Regions from separate parts of the Mesorhizobium sp. FG116 genome, predicted to be linked through region 2. Evidence: predicted binding sites of a transcription regulator. Region 2 holds the regulator's gene; the other holds the start of a gene.
The links. The regulator LexA, encoded in region 2, represses DNA repair genes until DNA is damaged. The targets are predictions, from matches to a motif close to TGTTCNNNNTGTGTTCNG.
Positions count from the first base shown of each region.

Region 1 (4,540 bases), on a different contig from region 2:
GGCGTTGTTGACGCTGTTTTTCTTCCTTTTGTCGATGGTCCTGACATGGCGCATGACCAACGCCGTCATCGCCAAGGGCGCGGCTGTAGGCTCGGCTGTTTTTACCGGCATGCTGATCGCTTCACTGGCCGTGTTGTTCGGCCTGCAAAGCCTGCTTGGCATCGAGCTTCCCGCCTAAGCTTGTAGCCTAGGTGGGATAATCCACGCCCACGAGGTAGAGCCCGTCCGGCGGCGAGACCTGACCGCAGGCGGATCGGTCGCACGCATCGAGCGCCGCCTTGAGGTCCGCGCTGGTCCACGCGCCTTCGCCGACGCGCTTCAGCGAGCCGACCATGGAGCGAACCTGATTGTGCAGGAATGAGCGGGCCGAGGCGCGGATTTCGATATCGTCGCCAGACCGCGTAACGTCAAGGCGGTCAAGCGTGCGCAAGGGGCTGTTGGCCTGGCATTGGGCCGAGCGGAATGTGGTGAAGTCGTGCCGGCCCAAGAGCACCTTGGCGGCGCTGTCCATGGCTTCGGCATCCAGGCGTTTCGGCACCCACCAGACCTTGCCCTTGTCGAGCGCGGGGGGCGAGCGGCGGTTGGATATGCGGTAGAGGTAGTGGCGGCCGAGCGCCGAAAAGCGGGCGTCGAAATCCTCTGGAACCCGTGTGGCCTTGAGGATCGCGACGCGCTCGCCGGCCTGTTGCAGATGCGCGTTCAACGCATCGCGCACCGTATCGGGGCGCCAGTCCTTGTCCAGATCGAGATGCGCTACCTGTGCCGTCGCGTGGACGCCGGCGTCGGTGCGGCCGGCGCCGCGCAGCGAAACGGCCTGCGCGCTGAACTTCTCGACCGCTTGCTCGATTGCCTGCTGCACCGAATGCTGGTCGGCCTGGCGCTGCCAGCCGGCATAGGGGCCGCCGTCATACTCGATGTCGAGGCGATAGCGCGGCATTCCCGGATTGCCGGGTCAGGCCGCGAGCGCTGTGTTGAAAGCCGAGGCGTAGACGAGCTTGCCGTTTTCCGGTGCCTCTTGCCATGCCAATGCCTGCAGCGCCTCGCCTTGGTAGTCGCTCTCGAAGCTGGCGGCACGGTCGTGGCTGTAGCCGAAGCGGCCATAATAGGCCGGATCGCCCAGAACCACGGCCAGTTTCTCGCCGCCGTCCTTCAGCCGGATATGGGCCTCGCGGATAAGCGCGCCGCCAATGCCCGTGCCGTGGAACGATGGCTCGACGGCAAGCGGCGCGAGCGCCACCGCAGGAAAGGTCTTGCCGGCCCGTTCGACCAGCAGGCGCGAAAACAGGATGTGGCCGACGACCTGTCCGTCTTCCACCGCGACCAGTTCGACGACGGCGTCGCCGTCGCTGACCAGCGCATCGACAAGGCCGGCTTCGGCCTGCTGGCCGAATGCATGCTCTTCAACGAGGCGGATTGCCTCGCGGTCGCGCGGCGTTGCCGCTCTGATCGACATCATGCTCATGACAGTTTCATTCCTTTTTCCAGTCTTGCGCCACGAAGGAACTCCGAGGCAGAGACGGGCCTTGAGCCCGCCCGTTGCACTTCGACCAGCCTGACCGCGCCTGAACCGCAGGCAACCGTCAGTTGGTCATCGAGGATTCCTCCCGGCTCGCCCCGGCCTTCGCCAGGGCCCAAGCCTTCGCCAAGGGTAGAGCGAAGCAGTTTCAACCGCTCTGCCCGCCCGCCGATTTCCGCTTCGCACCAGGCGCCCGGAAAAGGCGAGAGGCCGCGAATATGGTTATGCACGGCGCTCGCCTGCAAGCGCCAATCGACGCGAGTCTCGGCCTTTTCCACTTTTTTCGCGTAGATCGTGCCCTGCTCGGGCTGCGGCGTGAAGACGAGTGAGCCGGCTTCCAGTCTGGCTAGGGCCTCCACCATCAAGTTGGCGCAGCCCGCCATCAGCGTGTCGTGCAGTTCACCGGCCGTCATGTCCGGGCCGATTGCAACCGTCTCGCCAATGGCGACGGGGCCGGTGTCCAGCCCTTCCTCCATGCGCATCACCATGACGCCGGTTTCGCTGTCGCCGGCCATGATGGCGCGCTGGATGGGCGCGGCACCGCGCCAGCGGGGCAAAAGCGACGCATGGCCGTTCAGGCAGCCGAGGCGCGGCGCATCGAGAACCGGTTTGGGCAGCAACAGGCCGTAGGCGACGACCACGGCAACATCCGCGTTCAGCGCCTTGAATGTGGCTTCAGCCTCATGGCTTTTCAGGGAGGTGGGCACATGGACAGGGACGCCAAGCCGTTCGGCTTCACGCTGCACCGGCGAGGGCGTCAGTTCCAGACCGCGCCTGCCTGCCGCGCGCGGCGGCTGCGTGAAGACGGCGACGATTTCATGGCCAGCTTCGGCGATTGCAGTGAGCGTCGGAACGGAAAAATCCGGTGTGCCCATGAAGATGACGCGAAGGGCCATTGCCGCCTTTATCCGACCATCCGGCCGGCCGGCTTGTCCTTGGCCAGCTTCTTGAACTTCCGCATCACGATATCCCGCTTGAGCTTAGAGATATGGTCGATGAACAGAACGCCGTTGAGATGGTCGATCTCATGCTGCAGGCAGGTCGCCATCAAGCCGTCGGCCATGATTTCCTGCGCCTTGCCGTCACGGTCGAGATATTTCACGCGCACCGTGGCCGGCCGCTCGACCTCTGCATAGTAATCGGGGATCGACAGGCATCCTTCCTCGTAGACCGAGCGCGCGTCGCCGCTTTCGAGTATTTCGGGGTTGATGAAGAGATGCGGCGCGGGCGTCTCGTCGTCCTTGGCGAGGTCGATCACCAGCATGCGCAGCGGCTCGCCGATCTGTATGGCCGCGAGACCGATGCCGGGGGCGTCATACATGGTCGCCAGCATGTCGTCGGCCAATTTCAGGAGCGGCGCGTCGACCTTTTCGACGGGCTTTGAAACCTCGCGCAGGACGGGATCCGGAAGGATGATAAGCGGCTTGATCGTCATGGCGTTTCACGTAAGGCCTCGGCCCCAACGCGTCAACTACGCTTACATAATCCTGTTCACGTTTTGATCTGTCGAAGCCTGCCGAATCGGATATGCTGTGATGATGAACGAGATGAGCAGCATTCTTTCCGAACCCATTATCCGCCTTGGCGCGACCGTGATTTCGCTGGGGCAGTTGCTGGCCTTCGGGGCGCTTGTGTTCGTCGGGCTCTTCGTTGCTCTCGTCATTGCCTTGTGGCGCAGCGCCAAGGCTCGCACCGCAGCGGCGGCTGAAGCTGCCGAACAGGCCCGGGACACCGAGGCGCGCATGGCCGATATCCTGCAAAGCCAGGCCGAAATGCAGGGCCGCATGGGCGCGATCGCCGATGTGTTCGGCGCAAGGCAGGCGGAGTTGACTCAATCCATCGGCCAGCGCCTCGACGCCATGACCGGCCGGCTCGGCCAGACCATGAGCGAGCAGACGAAATCGACGCATGAGAGCCTTGCCAAACTGCAGGAGCGACTGGCGGTGATCGACACCGCGCAAGGCAATATCCAGTCGCTGGCGGGGCAGGTGGTGCAGCTTCAGGCGATCCTGTCCAACAAGCAGACGCGCGGCGCATTCGGACAGTCGCGCATGGAGGCGATCGTTGCCGACGGGCTGCCGATGGGGTCATTCGAGTTCCAGGCGACGCTCTCGAACGGCAGCCGGCCGGATTGCCTGATCAGGATGCCGAACGATGCGCCGAGATTGGCCATCGATGCGAAATTCCCGTTGGAAGCGTGGAATGCCATCCGTGCCGCCGAAAGCCCCGACCTGCAGAAAGTCGCGGCGCAGGCGTTCCGGCGTGATATCGAGGTGCATATCCGCGATATTGCCGACAAGTACCTGATCCAGGGCGAGACGCAGGACACCGCCTTCATGTTCGTGCCGTCGGAATCGGTGTTCGCCGAAATCCACGAGAATTTCGAGGCGCTGGTGCAGCGCGCGCATCGCGCCCGCATCGTCATCGTGTCGCCATCGCTGTTGATGCTGTCGATCCAAGTCATCCAGGCGATCCTGAAGGATGCGCGCATGCGTGAACAGGCGCACCTTATCCAGGGCGAGGTGGTGCGGCTGATGGAGGACGTGGCGCGCGTCGACGAGCGCGTGCGCAAGCTGCAGGGCCATTTCGGCCAGGCCGCAAAGGATATAGACGATATCCTCGTCTCCACCTCAAAGGTGACCAAGCGCGGGCAGAAAATCGAATCGCTCGAATTCGCTGGTCCTGTCGGCGACGCGCAAAGTGACGGCGCGCCTGATACGGCGGATGCGCGCCGGCGAACAGCCGATTCCAAGACCGGCCAGTTGCGGCTGCGGGTAGTGGAAGACGGCGAGTAAGCTCGCCTGCTAAAGCTGCGGTGGGCGGCTGTCATTGCCCTTGCGTGGAACCAGAAGTCTTGGTTCACTCCATGCGCCGAGCATTGGAGGATTCGAATCATGGCCAAAGGTACGATGAAGCCGGGCAAGGAAGCCCGTAAGCCGAAGAAGGATGCCAAGAAGCCTGCTGCCGCGCCAGCCGCGAAGGCGCCGCCGGTTCAGGCGACCAGAATCAAGGACAAGTAGTCTT
Region 1 covers NZ_JBMDKS010000008.1:132,835-137,374, reverse strand. The annotation lists gene ACODTY_RS09175 (transporter) at 1-178, shown strand, start outside; gene truA (tRNA pseudouridine(38-40) synthase TruA) at 188-937, opposite strand; gene ACODTY_RS09165 (GNAT family N-acetyltransferase) at 953-1,462, opposite strand; gene fmt (methionyl-tRNA formyltransferase) at 1,459-2,412, opposite strand; gene def (peptide deformylase) at 2,421-2,951, opposite strand; gene ACODTY_RS09150 (DNA recombination protein RmuC) at 3,055-4,311, shown strand; gene ACODTY_RS09145 (hypothetical protein) at 4,411-4,536, shown strand.
Region 1: ACODTY_RS09150 (DNA recombination protein RmuC) is a predicted target of LexA. The motif match lies at 3,005-3,022, and genes of this name have one in related genera.

Region 2 (4,540 bases):
CGATTTGCTGATCTCGGAGGATGCACGGCTGGTGGCCGTGCCAATCGGCGAGGAACAACTGGCGGTCAACCGCTCGCGTCCGAATGCGTTCACGATCGACAATTGGCGGCGCGCGCTCGATGCGGAAACGGTTGTCAAACCGCACACGGGTAGCGATCAGACGCTTGTTTCGGTGGCTGATGCGCCGGGGGCTGGCGAGTTCCACTGCGCGAACGATCTTTGTGTGGCGAGGCACATGTCAGGAAAAGTGGTTGCGCTGGCGAAGTCCGAAGCCGCGGCAAGGCCTGCCTGCAAGTTGGCGGCTGTGATCGTAATCGACGATGCGACCGCCTCCGATCCATGCGACCTGCCGTCGGTGGCGATCATCACCAAGCGGCAGCTCGCGAGGCTTGGCAGCGCCGCCGTCTTCCTACCGGACCAGGCGGAGGGCGGGCGTGCACAAGTCAGTTTTGCCGTTGAAGCCGACTATCGGCCGTGGCATGTCCAGCGCCGGTTTTCGCGCGAAGCGCGGGGGCTCGCTCCTTACGAGAAAAAGGAACGCAAAACCCCAGATCACCCCGAGCCGGAACCGATTGCAGAAGACTAGCGGATTTCAACCAAAGCCCTGCCTAAAGCGCGTCGCGATCTTTCAGATTCGCATAACACGCTTTGGCTCTTTGATTTTGTGCATGTCTTTGCCCGAAACCGGGCCCACCTTCGGGAGACATGCACTAGTCCGTTTCAACATGGGTTTTGGATGGCTTCCTCTCACCGCGAAGAACTCCGAACAGATGCTCTGGCTGGCCGTGCATCGTATCGTAGCTGCGCTGACACCAAGGGCATCGAACGGCGGCGCGTGGGCGGGGTCCTGCGCATGAGTGACAGAACCGAGGGGCAGGCATCGGAAACTCCTTCCACCCCGGTCATTTCCCAGAGTGCGTTAAACAGTGACATTGGATGGCGTAGAAGCCATCTGCCAAATTCATAATGAATGTCACGAAATTGTGGCGCTAGGCCTTTGTCTCAAAAGACAAAATGCCTCATTGCCAAATATGGGGTGACCGGGGCGAAGCCGGGAGAAATCAGTTGTTTATCCCATCAAAAAATCGACCGGGCGCGTCAACGCCCGGTCGATATGATGCAACTATGGTTGGTTCAGTAGCGCCGGATCAATCCGACCAGCTTGCCCTGTACCTTGACACGGTCAGGACCAAAAATTCGGGTTTCATAGGCTGGGTTGGCTGCTTCGAGCGCAATCGATGCGCCCTTGCGGCGGAAGCGCTTCAAAGTGGCCTCTTCTTCGTCCACCAGGGCAACGATGATTTCGCCCGGCGTCGCCGAATTGGCATTGCGGATGATGACCGTATCGCCGTCGAAAATGCCGGCCTCGATCATCGAATCGCCCTTGACCTCGAGCGCGTAGTGCTCCCCGCCCGAAATCATGTCCGGCGGCACGGAAATCGAATGGGTCTTGTGCTGGATGGCGTCGATGGGAACACCGGCCGCGATGCGGCCCATGACGGGAATGGAAACCGCCGATGCCGCATCGTCGTCATTGCTGGCGGATTGCAGCCGGGAAGGTTCCTTGACCGGTCGTCCGAGACTACCCTGGATGACGCTTGGCGAGAATTTCCTCGCCGCATTGAGGCCAGGCGCAATCGAATCCGGCAGGCGCAACACTTCAAGCGCGCGGGCCCTGTTCGGAAGCCTGCGGATGAAACCGCGCTCCTCAAGTGCCGTTATCAGCCGATGGATGCCGGACTTGGAGGCAAGGTCGAGCGCCTCCTTCATCTCGTCAAAAGACGGCGGGATTCCGCTCTCTTTCAGTCTCTCGTGGATGAAGAGAAGAAGTTCATGTTGCTTGCGCGTCAGCATTGCGGCCCCCGGTCGCGGTAGAGTCCAGAATCGGAAAACAAACCCGGAACAAACACTATCTGTTCCAGTTGTGTTCCGCAACCGTTTAAAGTTTAATGAATGCGTTGACGATTTGTTCAGCTTAGGCAGAGGATGCGACAGGGTGTACCTGCCTCGGCTGCCGGCGCGAAGGGCTCGCGCACGATGAGGCAACCGGCTGTCGCCATGGTGCGCAGCATCGAGGAATCCTGAACATTGAACGGCGTTGCAATCAGCGCGCTGCCTTGCCGGCTGAGAGTGGCGCGGACGTAGTCCTGACGCAGATCGTTTGCTGCCATCGGTGTGCCCAGGAGTCCCTCGCGAACGTTCTGGCGGAACGGGCGACCGCCGAGGCGAGCGAGCAGAGGTTTGAGGAAAAGCTGGGAGCAGACCAGGCTGGCCACTGGGTTGCCGGGCAGGCCGATGCAACGGATGTTGCCCAAGCGCCCGAACATCAACGGCTTGCCGGGGCGCATGGCGATTTTCCAGAAATCGAGTTTCATGCCTTCGCCGGTGAGAACGCCGTGCACGAGATCGTGGTCGCCGACAGATGCGCCGCCCATCGTAACGATGACATCGGCTTTGGCCGCAACAGCCTGTTTTACCAACGCGGCTATAGCTTCCTTGCGGTCGGCCGCGATGCCGAGATCAAGCGCGCGTGCGCCGACCGACAGGGCGGCCCCCATGACGCCATAGGCGTTCGAGGAAATGATCTGGCCGGGGCCCGGTTCGCTGCCGGGGACAAGCAGTTCGTCACCCGTGGCAATGATGGCGACGACAGGTTGGCGCACGACATCGAGGTGCGATCGATTTGCCGATGCGGCAAGCGACAGTGCTCTTGCGCCAAGCAGGTGGCCCTGTTCCAGCAAGGTGTCGCCTGCGACAAAATCAAGCCCGGCACGCCTGACATTTGCACCGCTGCGGGTCGGTTCGGCGATTTCGATACGGCCGTCCGCCAGACCGCTGACGTTTTCCTGGATGACGACGGTGTCTGTTCCGTCAGGCAATGGCGCGCCGGTGAAAATGCGGGCCGCTTCGCCGTTTCCGACCGTGCCTGCGAAATTGTGACCGGCGGCTATTTCTCCGATAACCTTGAGCCGGGCGGGTGCTTTTGCCACGTCGACGCCGCGCACCGCGTATCCGTCCATGGCGGAAGCTGCGAAGGGCGGCTGGGTGCGCAAGGCGATGACCGGCTTGGCCAGCACCCTGTCATAGGCATCCGCCAGTGCGACGCTTTCGGACGGCAGCGTCTCGACGTCGTCGAGCAAACGCTTGAGAGCCTGGTCGACGGGCAGCAGGGCCATGTCACGCCTCCGATTTGTAATCGCCTGACTTGCCGCCGGTCTTTTCCACCAACCGGATGCCGGAGATGACCATGCCGCGGTCCACCGCCTTGGCCATATCGTAGATGGTCAGGCAGGTGACGGATGCGGCGGTGAGCGCTTCCATCTCGACGCCCGTCTTGCCCGTGACGCGCGCGAGCGCCGTGACCTTCAGACCGGGCAAAGCGTGGTCGGGCTCGATGTCTACCGAAACCTTGGTGAGCAGGAGCGGATGGCAGAGCGGAATCAGTTCATGCGCCTTTTTCGCGGCCATGATGCCGGCGATGCGCGCGGTGCCAAGCACGTCGCCCTTCTTGGCATTGCCTGCGAGGATCATTGCCAGCGTGTCGGCCTGCATGGCGACGGAGCCTTCGGCAATCGCCGTGCGCACCGTTTCGGCCTTGTCACCAACATCGACCATATGCGCTTCGCCGGATGCGCCGATATGGGTGAGCTTGGGCCCAGTGCTCATAGCCGCGCTGCTTCCGCTGGAACAGATAGGCCGAGCAGCGTGCGCGTTGCGCTGGCAACATCGTCCTGCCGCATCAGGCTTTCGCCGACGAGGAATGTGCCGATGCCGCTATTGGCGAGCCGCCTGCAGTCGGCATTGGTGAAGATGCCGCTTTCGCCAACCAGCAGCCGGTCGGCGGGAACCATGGGCGCAAGCCGCTCGGAGGTTTCGAGCGTCGTCTCGAAAGTGCGCAGATTGCGGTTGTTGATGCCGATGAGGCGTGAGGAGAGCCTCAGCGCGCGCTCCATTTCAGGCTCGTCGTGAACTTCGACCAGCGCGTCCATGCCGAGCGAGAATGCCGTGTCTTCCAGTTCGCGCGCCATCGCGTCGTCAACGCTTGCCATGATGATGAGGATGGCGTCGGCACCCCAGGCGCGAGCTTCGTGGACCTGATAGGGGTCGAACAGGAAATCCTTGCGCAGCGCTGGCAGGGCTACCGCCTTGCGGGCGTTGACCAGATATTCAGGCGCGCCCTGGAAGGATGGCGCATCGGTCAGCACTGACAGGCAGGCCGCGCCGCCTTCGGCATAGGCTTTCGCCAGCGCCGGAGGATCGAAATCCGCGCGGATCAGGCCCTTTGACGGGCTGGCCTTCTTGATTTCCGCAATCAGTGCGTATTGGCCCGAGGCGGTCTTTGCCTCGAGGGTTGCTAGAAAGCCGCGCGGAGCGGCTTCGTCGCGGGCGCGCGCCTTTAGTTCGGCAAGCGGGATACGCGCCTTGGCGGCGGCGATCTCGTCGCGCTTGTAGGCTTCGATCTTGCGCAGGATGTCGGCCATCGCCCTATCCGTTGGAAACCTTGATGAGCTTGTCCAGGACCTGCAGCGCGCGGCCGCTG
Region 2 covers NZ_JBMDKS010000002.1:273,903-278,442, forward strand. The annotation lists gene ACODTY_RS03280 (ComEC/Rec2 family competence protein) at 1-586, shown strand, start outside; gene lexA (transcriptional repressor LexA) at 1,135-1,854, opposite strand; gene ACODTY_RS03290 (molybdopterin molybdotransferase MoeA) at 1,971-3,176, opposite strand; gene moaC (cyclic pyranopterin monophosphate synthase MoaC) at 3,178-3,666, opposite strand; gene trpC (indole-3-glycerol phosphate synthase TrpC) at 3,663-4,481, opposite strand; gene trpD (anthranilate phosphoribosyltransferase) at 4,486-4,540, opposite strand, start outside.